DNA from 3 places in the Bacillus pretiosus genome. Region 2 is predicted to be linked to each of the others. Evidence: riboswitches for the same ligand, from Rfam matches in the RefSeq annotation. Region 2 holds a riboswitch; each other region holds the start of a gene.
The links. A riboswitch is a leader RNA that binds a small molecule or an ion and turns the genes downstream of it on or off. The one in region 2 is predicted to bind S-adenosylmethionine.

Region 1: it holds a riboswitch for S-adenosylmethionine, as region 2 does, so the genes downstream of both, ACU8YW_RS21250 (bifunctional homocysteine S-methyltransferase/methylenetetrahydrofolate reductase) here and ACU8YW_RS05045 (LLM class flavin-dependent oxidoreductase) in region 2, are expected to answer to the same signal.
Region 3: it holds a riboswitch for S-adenosylmethionine, as region 2 does, so the genes downstream of both, ACU8YW_RS02070 (cyclase family protein) here and ACU8YW_RS05045 (LLM class flavin-dependent oxidoreductase) in region 2, are expected to answer to the same signal.

Annotation. Positions count from the first base shown of each region.
Region 1 is NZ_CM129593.1:4,127,872-4,131,153, reverse strand. It holds gene metI (cystathionine gamma-synthase/O-acetylhomoserine thiolyase) at 1-1,046, opposite strand, end outside; SAM riboswitch class I at 1,290-1,399, opposite strand; SAM riboswitch class I at 1,604-1,713, shown strand; gene ACU8YW_RS21250 (bifunctional homocysteine S-methyltransferase/methylenetetrahydrofolate reductase) at 1,784-3,282, shown strand, end outside.
Region 2 is NZ_CM129593.1:980,187-983,468, forward strand. It holds gene ACU8YW_RS05035 (hypothetical protein) at 204-593, shown strand; gene ACU8YW_RS05040 (hypothetical protein) at 918-1,124, opposite strand; SAM riboswitch class I at 1,366-1,472, shown strand; gene ACU8YW_RS05045 (LLM class flavin-dependent oxidoreductase) at 1,555-2,613, shown strand; gene ACU8YW_RS05050 (ATP-grasp domain-containing protein) at 2,606-3,282, shown strand, end outside.
Region 3 is NZ_CM129593.1:386,590-389,871, reverse strand. It holds gene ACU8YW_RS02075 (PRK06851 family protein) at 1-877, opposite strand, end outside; SAM riboswitch class I at 1,027-1,139, shown strand; gene ACU8YW_RS02070 (cyclase family protein) at 1,224-1,856, shown strand; gene ACU8YW_RS02065 (hypothetical protein) at 1,884-2,264, opposite strand; partial or broken gene ACU8YW_RS02060 (ATP-binding protein) at 2,443-2,649, opposite strand; gene ACU8YW_RS02055 (S-adenosylmethionine decarboxylase related protein) at 2,859-3,282, opposite strand, start outside.

The sequences.
Region 1 (3,282 bases), 2.1 Mb from region 2:
TTTTCAATGCCAACGGAAAATCGCAGAAGACGATTACATACACCGTTTGCTGTTCTGATTTCTTCAGGAATATCAGCGTGTGTTTGCGTTGCTGGATACGTCATTAAACTTTCAACACCACCAAGACTTTCAGCAAATGTAATTAAGGATAAAGATTGTAAGAATGGATTAATCCATGTTTCATCTTTCAGACGAAATGAGATCATGCCACCTCTTCCAGGATAAAATACATCTGTCACCCCGTCTTCATCATTTAAATAAGCAACAACTGCTTTTGCATTTTCTTCATGTTGTCTCATGCGAAGCGCTAACGTTTTCATACCACGAATTAATAGCCATGAGTCAAATGGACTTAAGACCGCACCAGAGGCATTATGATAATGAGCGATTTCCTCACAAAGTTCCTTTCCTTTTGCAACGACAAGTCCGCTTAGGACATCGTTATGTCCCCCTAAATATTTCGTTGCGCTATGAAGTACAATGTTGGCACCTTCTGTTAATGGCTGCTGTATATAAGGCGTATAGAATGTGTTGTCTACAATAAGAAGTAGTCCGTGTCTTTTCGCTACAGTTGCGACAGCGGCAATATCAGTAACTTGCATTAACGGATTAGTTGGAGTTTCTATGAAAATAGCTTTCGTTTCAGTTGTGATAGCTTGCTCAATTTGTTTAATAGATTGTGTATTTACGTATCTACATCGAACATTCCACTTTTTTTCGTGCTCAGAAAATAATCGATAAGTGCCCCCGTATAAATCTTCGGATACAATAAGTTCGTCTCCAGAACGGAATAGGGAGAGGACGAGGAGAACAGCTGCCATCCCTGAACTACAGGCATAACCTTGTTCACCATATTCTAAGTCTGCGATTGCCTGCTCTAAAAGACCACGAGTTGGATTGCCAGTTCGTGAATAGTCAAAGCCAGTAGAGTTACCAATTCCTTCATGACGATAAGCAGTTGAAAAATAAACAGGTGGGTTAACAGTTCCTGTTGTAGTTTCGCTCCGGTTTCCGATTTGTGCTAGTTTTGTTTCAATAGTTGACATGTGAAAATTCCTCCTTTTTAAATTAACAATTAAGTGAATGTAAAGTGAAACTTTAATAAGTGAGGGGGGCATCCCCCACTGATTATCAGCCCTCACCAATCGGGCTTTTACGGGCAGTTGATTCCCACCTAACTTCTTTGTTCCAGCTGAATTTTGAGTTGGGAATCTTACTGCCCTCAAATAGCGGGGTAAAATAAAAAAAGCCTTCTAAAGAAGAAGGCTTTCGGTTTGAATAGAGTCTTCTTCTCATCTGTCAAATCTTTCACAATTTGCTGGAATTAGCACCTTATTAACAAATGTTAATGGTTGCTGAGGCGTCATAGGGCCAGTCCCTCTACCTCTCTAGATAAGAATGTTCGTATGAAATTTTTATTATGTTTTTAACTTTACAACAAAAGATAATTGAATTGCAACTTTATTTTAAATAATTTTTATTTTTCCGCAAGTGTCATTGACTTTTGCATTTGTGCATGCTAAATTTATTAAAAAATTAACAAACATTGTTAAAAGGGGAACGTATTTCCTTTTAGCTACATAAATAAAATAATAAAGACAAACTCTTATTGAGAGCGGTGGAGGGAAAGGCCCTGTGAAACCCAGCAACCTTCAAACGAAATGTTTGAAACGGTGCTAATACCTGCAAAACGAATGTTTTGCATAATAAGAGGAGGAACAATTATGTCCCCCTCTTCAAAGTGAAGAGGGGGTTTTTATATTGATAGAAATGAGGGAGATTTGTGAAATTACTAGATTTATTATCAAAAGGAATTGTAATAGGTGATGGTGCGGTTGGGACGTTATTACATTCACATGGTTTGCAAAGTAGTTTTGAAGAATTGAATATATCTGATCCAGATTTAATTATATCGATTCATAAGCAATATGTAGCTGCTGGGGCTGATGTGATTCAAACAAATACGTACGGAGCAAATGAAGCGAAATTACGTATTTATGGTTTAGAAAATCAAGTTACTGAAATTAATAGAGCCGCAGTAAAACTGGCGAAAGCATCTGTTACAGACAGAAATGCAATTTTAGGAACAATTGGTGGTATGAAACATATCGGAGCTGTTACGACAACTGATATGGAAAGAGAATTTATGTTACTGGAACAGGCAAGTGCATTACTAGAAGAACAGGTTGATGGACTGCTATTAGAAACTTTCTATGATGAGTTTGAATTACTTCATGCTGTTCAGGTGTTACGAAAACAAACGAATATTCCAATTGTAGCTCAATTAGCATTGCATGAGGCAGGTACAACTCAAAATGGAAATGATGTAAATGAAATATTAAAACAGCTTTTAGATTACGGTGCAAATGTCGTTGGATTGAACTGTCAACTAGGGCCACTTCACATGACGGAAGCTTTTAAAATGATATCGATTCCGCAAAATGGCTACTTGTCAGCATATCCGAATGCAGGTCTCCCAAATTATGTGGAGGGACGTTACGTATATGAGGGAAGTCCAGCTTATTTCGAAGCGATGACACCGAAATTTATTGAGCAAGGTATTCGGTTATTAGGTGGTTGTTGTGGCACGACTCCAGAACATATTGAAAGTATGAAACGTGCAATTGCAAATGTTACACCTGTAATAGAAAAGGATACGATTCAAAGACCGAAAGTAGTTCATACACACGAGAAACGTTCAAAAGCTCATGTCACATTAGCAGAGAAAGCAAAAAAACAAACGACAGTAGTAGTGGAATTAGATCCACCGAAAACGTTAGATACGCAGCGATTTTTTGAAGGCGCAAGAGCATTGAAAAGAGCTGGGGCAGATGCTATTACTCTAGCAGATAATTCATTAGCATCGCCTCGCATCTCGAATATGGCAATGGGGGCATTATTAACGAAGCACGATATTCCGGTATTGACGCACTTAACGTGTAGAGACCATAACGTCATCGGACTACAATCTCATTTACTAGGCCTATCAGCGTTAGGTATGGAAGAGGTGTTAGCTTTAACTGGGGATCCAGCACGCGTTGGTGATTTTCCAGGTGCCACTTCTGTATATGATTTGTCCTCTATTGAGCTCATTAAAATGATTAAAGAAATGAACGACGGGCGCTCGATTTTAGGGAAATCAATTGGTCCAGCAACAAGGTTTTCAGTGGGAGGTGCGTTTAATCCGCATGTAAGACATTTAAAAGCAGCGGTTAAGCGAATGGAACGGAAAATAGATGCTGGAGCGGAATATTTCTTAACTCAGCCAATTTATGATATCGC
Region 2 (3,282 bases):
GTTCTTTTAGATACCTTATTCTTTTTTCTTTTAATATATATCCGATTGGTTCTCACGATATTTTTTAATCTTTTAAATCATTGGCTTAGTAATACTGAGGGTTATTATAGATATATTAATCATATAATTTGTCCCTATCAAAATGAACGATTCTTGCATCTAATATATTGTAAGTATATTTTATTTTGAAAGGATGTGATTATATGGCTCATAAATCTACTGGAGTGTTTCGAGTTCCAGTTTCTGAAAATGGGATTATTCCAACTGCTCTCAACATTATGTTAAACAATGATTCACGCTGCCATACTAGTGATGTAACGGTAACTGTTAAGAGAAGTCGAAACATTTCTTTCCCGACTCAAAATGAGTTAGTTGAAATCTCTCGTACTTTTGTTTCTTTAGAACCAAACAGAACAACTAAGATTGTGTTGTTTACGCCAGAATTCCAAATAGAAGATTTTCTTGATGTCATCATTAGTGGAAATAAAGATGATGTTAAGGATGTTCTTGTATATTCTTTCTTAGCAGATTCAGCAGGTCACAATCTGCCATCTACTGTTTTTAGAAATGCAGAATACACTTTTGCTTGCTGATACCGTGATGATGTATTCTTTACTGTCATATATCTGAAGGGAAATGTTAAATAGGAGTTGATTTAACTTTTATTTGGGTTTTCCAAAGGAGTCTGCTTTAGCTAAATAAACAAGGAACCGACTAATAGTTTCCTTGTTTATTTGCATTTAACATGAAATTTCGTATCTATTATTCCGAAAACAACTTTACACAGGAACGGATTTTTCCTAGTGAAGTAGCACCTATAGATGAAAGTACTCAATATTCCAATTGTAAAGGTAAGCGAAATACTTGAATGTTACCATCATTAATTACCATCTTCATAATATGTAATTAGTATTATTTTATTCTTCAAATATCCCCGGCTTCTCCACTCTAAATGATTTCACCTGATCACATTCTAAACAAAATGTAGTTAATAGTTTGGAACGCTTCCCCACTGAAAAGAGCCTACTAGAATCATCCTCACAAACATATGCATGAAAAGCAAATCCAACTCTTCCTTCTTTAAATGTAGTAGAACCACAATTCTCGCATCGTTTATTTTTCATGCCACTAACACCTCTTTTGCTGTATTTTTAAGATAAAAGTAAAGCAACTTGGTTATACATGATGTTTTCGACAAGATGCAACATAGCCCTTTATATATTCGTAAGTAAAACAACATAATACACCTATAAATCTCTATAATAATATGATTTTTTACATATCATTTAATGTATATCGGAAAAATAAGTATTAAAAGATTGATTTTTATTATTCTGATGATTATAATAAATGGAAATCAAACAATTCTTATGTTGAGAAGTGGAGGGACGGGCCCTATGAAACTTCGGCAACCTCGTTTTAGACGAAAGGTGCCAAATCCTGCAGGTGAAAAAACACCTGAAAGATAAGAGCGGTTCACTTAGTCAAGAAGGCTACTCTTATTTCGTTAAGAGTAGCTTTTTTTATGGCTAAAAGTTAAAGGGGGAACAGGTAGTGGAGTATGGTTTTTGGTTGCCGATTTTTGGGGGATGGCTTCGAAATGTAGATGATGAATCTATGCCGCCTACGTTTGAGTACGCAAAACAAACAGCGCGAGCGGCAGAACAATTAGGTTTTTCAACAACTCTTATTGCAGAATTAAATTTAAATGATATAAAAGGTGTTTCAGCACCAAGTTTAGAGGCGTGGACAACTGCGGCAGCACTTGCAGCAGTGACGGATAGATTAGAGATTATGACAGCTGTAAGACCTGGGTTCCACAATCCAGCAGTTACAGCGAAAATGGCAGCAAATATCGATCAATTAAGTAATGGTCGTTTTACATTAAATGTAGTTTCAGCATGGTGGGAAGAAGAAGCGAGACAGTACGGCGGGGTATTTACCGCACATGATGAAAGGTATGATCGCACAGAGGAATTTGTAACAATTTTGAAGGAGCTTTGGAAAGAAGAAGAGTTTTCTTATAAAGGGAACTTTTATGAGCTTCAGCATACACATTTAAGTCCAAAACCTGTGCAGAAACAAGGCATTAAGCTTTATGCAGGTGGTGAGAGTGAGCGAGGAAAAGAGGTCATTGTAAATCACGCGGATGCATATGTAATGCACGGGGGAACAGTGGAAGAAGTATCTGTGAAAATAGAAGATATGAAGAATCGTAGAAAGAAAGTTACAGAGGAGCCATTGCAGTCATTTGGGCTTGCGGCGTACGTCATTTGTCGTGATACAGAAGAAGAGGCATTAGAAGAATGGAGACGCATAACGGATGTGAAAGACGATGCTTTAGGTTATGCGGGTTACCAAGACTTTATTAGTAAATCGCATTTGGAACAGCAAGTGAAGCTCAATGATTATTCCGTATCTAATCGCGGGTTACGTCCTAATTTAATCGGAACACCAGAACAAATTGCAGAAAGGATACTTGCTTTTGAAAAAGTGGGTGTTACGTTATTACTTTTACAATTTTCACCACAGCTTGAAGAGATGAAACGATTTTCTGAAAAAGTGATGCCATTAGTTGAAGCAAAAAGAAAGGAATTGATTACAAATGAGTAAAATTTACATATTGCATGAGAATAAGGAATGGACGAATCATTTAGTGAAAAGGTTGGAAGAACTGGAGTTACCGTATGAGGAATGGCTTTTAAATGAAGGAACACTTTCATTAGAACAAGAACCTCCAAAAGGTGTTTTTTATAGTCGCATGAGTGCCTCTTCACATACGAGAGGGCATCGATATGCACCTGAGCTGACTGAAGGGGTTCTTGCTTGGCTAGAGGGATACGGGCGCACAGTATTTAATGGGTCTCGTGCATTACGTCTTGAAGTAAGTAAATTGAATCAATATGCAGTATTAAGAAAATTTGGGATACAAGTACCGAAAACAATTGGTGCTGTTGGCCGTGATCATATAGTAAAAGCAGCAAAGGAGTTAGGGGAAGTACCGTTCATTACAAAGCATAACCGTGCAGGTAAAGGCCTTGGTGTTCAACTATTTCATTCCATTGATGCTTTAGAACAATATTTGGATGGTCCGGCTTTTGAAGAACCGATTGATGGAATTACTTTAATCCAGCAGTACATCGAAGCACCAGAACCATATATTACACGTTGTGAGTTTGTAGGCGGCCAGTTTGTATATGCGGTTAAAGTAGATACATCAGAAGGATTTGAACTTTGTCCAGCAGATGCGTGCTCTATCCAAGATGCTTTTTGCCCAGTAGG
Region 3 (3,282 bases), 590 kb from region 2:
CAATCAAGGCATACATATCTATAATTTCATCACCTTCGCGGCTCGGAAAATATTCATGTGGTGCGGTGCTATCAAAAATTGCAAACCCTAATTCTCTTACGATAACCATATCAAGACTATTTGGATCAAATCCACAATGATATACTTCAACTTCAAATCCTTTTTCTTCTGCTGCCTTAGCTAATTTTTTAAGCATTGTTGATTTCCCAGATCCTGGGCGTCCTTTTATAAAATAACGATGTGGTAATCCCTCTGTTAAATTAGGAACAAAATCAACTGCTCCTTTCGGTGTAGCTGCCCCTAAAAACCGATGTTTCACAAGCGATTGTTTCCCGCCTTTATCTGTAAATAACTTCTGAATCAGCTGATCGGTTAGTTCATTTGCTTTATTAAAATCAATATTATTAATATATATTTTCTCCCACTCGTCATGTATAACTAGTGCCTCGTTAAAACAAGCGTAAGCAGTTTGAAAAGCCTTGCTTGCTTCTGAAACAAATCGTTCAATTTCCACCTTCTGCTTTCTTAATTTATCTGAGTCCCAAGCAACCCCTAAATTAATATACTCTTCGACAACTCCTGGCATTTTCGGCTCAATAACATGCGGTGATGTTCCATCAACAATTCCTACTTTTAACTTCGGGATAATTACACCATCAACCGATTTATTATCAGAAGAGCAGTGTAAAAATTCAATATCATATCCTTTTTCAACCCACTCGCGACCTATTGCTTTGATTAAAGAAGATTTCCCGGTTCCAGGACCACCCTTTAAAATAAATAACCTGTTTAGCCCTTTTAAATTCTCATCGTATAAATTATGAAATCCTCTAGCTGTATTTCCACCAGCGTAATAATTCAATACATTCCCTGTCACTGCACTCACTCCTTCGCAGCATTCTATTTACATAAGCTACAATATGCGAGCAACTTTATTTGGGTGAATACCTATTTTATATTGCACGAAAAAAGGAAATGAATTACAATTTAAAAGTAGTGAATATTCAGAAACGAAAACTTAATATGTCTTTATCAAGAGAGGCAGAGGGACCGGCCCTTTGACGCCCAGCAACCTCAGTTTATACAAACTGAATAGGTGCTAATTCCTGCAAAATGCATTGCATTTTGAAAGATAAAACGTAACTATTGTGTACAAAACTCATCTTTCTTGATTATGAAAGGTGAGTTTTTTTATTTCAAAACATATATTGGAGGTATTTAAAATGAAAGTAATTGACCTATCACAAACATTTGAAAACAATATGTCCCAATTCCCTGGAACACCAAAAATCAATTTAGGAGCCATTACAAGCGTTGAAGAGACAGGCTATCAAGTTACAGATTTTCATTCTGTCGTTCATGTTGGCACGCATTGTGATGCTCCTGCTCATTTCATTTCAGGCGCAACGACTATTGATCAATTACCCCTAGATCAATTTGTAGGCGAAGCTGTTCTTATTGATGTAACTCATGTACAAGAACGAAAACTACCTAAAGAAGTATTACACAACGCTGACATAAAAGAAGGTGATATTGTCATTTTCCATTCCAATCTATCTACGAAATGGAATACAGAAGCATATGAGAAAGAAGCTTTTTATCTTTCTGAAGAATTAGCTGAAGAACTAGTTCAATTAAAAGTAAAATCTGTCGGTTTAGATTTCATCTCTCCTGATGAGGTAACGACAGAAACATCGCCAATTCATCACATACTACTTGGGAATAATATTTATTTAATCGAAAACTTAACAAACTTAGATGCAATTAACACGAAACGTTTCTTTTTCTCAGCGGCACCTTTAAAAATTAAAGATAGCGACGGTGCTTTCGCAAGGGCATTCGCTGTAATTTTTTAAACAAACTATACAAAAAAGCAAAGATCATCATTGACCTTTGCTTCTATTTTTTTTATTTAAACTAAGAAAGAATTGCTCAACACGAGGACGTAACCAAGCTAAATAATCTTTCTCTTTCTTCTTTGTACAAGCTATTTCTTCGCCATCTACCATTCCGACAAGCTCTAGCTCTAACAGTTGCCTCGTAAATGCTAACATATTTATTTCTTCGTCTGGATACTCTTCTTTTAATTTCTCCTCAATTTCCCCCAATAAAAAACCGTCACGCATCATTGCCAATGCATCAATCCAAAGTGGCGGCATTTCATATTTTTCTCCTGTAATTGTATCTTTTACAATATAATTCTTTTGCTCTTTTCGAAATTGAATCGTGTGTAAACATACAGTCGAATTTAATGTTAATTCCATCATACCACCTCTTTCATAATATCTGCATAGAAAAAAGGATGCGCGTGCACCCCTTCTTTCTCTAACACTACCGAACCGTTACATGAATAATAAATCTCATGTCGATATTTTCCTCCATTATAAACGAAGTATTTTATAAAAAAAACCCTTCTTGAAACATTTTATAAAATGTTTATATTTACACAACAAGAACACTTTTCTGAAAAATATTTTTCTCTAGCACATTATGCTGTCGGTAAAAAATTTCCTCTTTCGTTCCTATTCCCATGCTACTTTGAATCGCGATACTTCCTTGATGTTCCTCAATGATTTTATATGTAATCATTAACCCCAGTCCCGTACCATTCTCCTTTGTTTTGTAAAAATCTTTACCGATTTTCTCTAACAAATCCGTTAATTTTTTTAAATACTTTTAAAGCTTCTCTTTCCTCATATATCAAGCTTTTAAATTTGTTCATATAAATACTCCTCATACTCAATACAAAAGCTCTACATATTATCTCCTTAAATTATAAGTATGAAATTGCTTTCAGGGTAAGATGTAACCTTATCATACGAAAAGGAAGGAGATTTCCCCTTCCTTTTCGTCACAACTTATATCCATCTTACCCGATCATGTAGCAATCCATCCGTAAAGTCATTTCCGCCCACTACAAAATCCTTCATATATAAATTCAAATATTCTCCGTACTTACTCTCTGTATTTAATAATAATTCCTCTACATAATAGGCACCTTGTTTAAAGTTATCGAACAGTAAACTACACAAGCCAGCATAAATTCCGCATCCTACTTGGAAGTAAGTCGCATTCGTTTTATATTTATGAAAAACTTGACTGCTATTCATCACGTTATACATATATGTCTCACTATTTTCATAAACGAGTAATACACCTACTAGATCCTCGCCGGCAATCTCTTCTTCGGCTGGATTAAATACTTTACGATTCCAACTCCATAAATCTTCTACTTGATCTAAGTTCTGTCTAATTACATTAGTCGTATACTCATTAATTCGG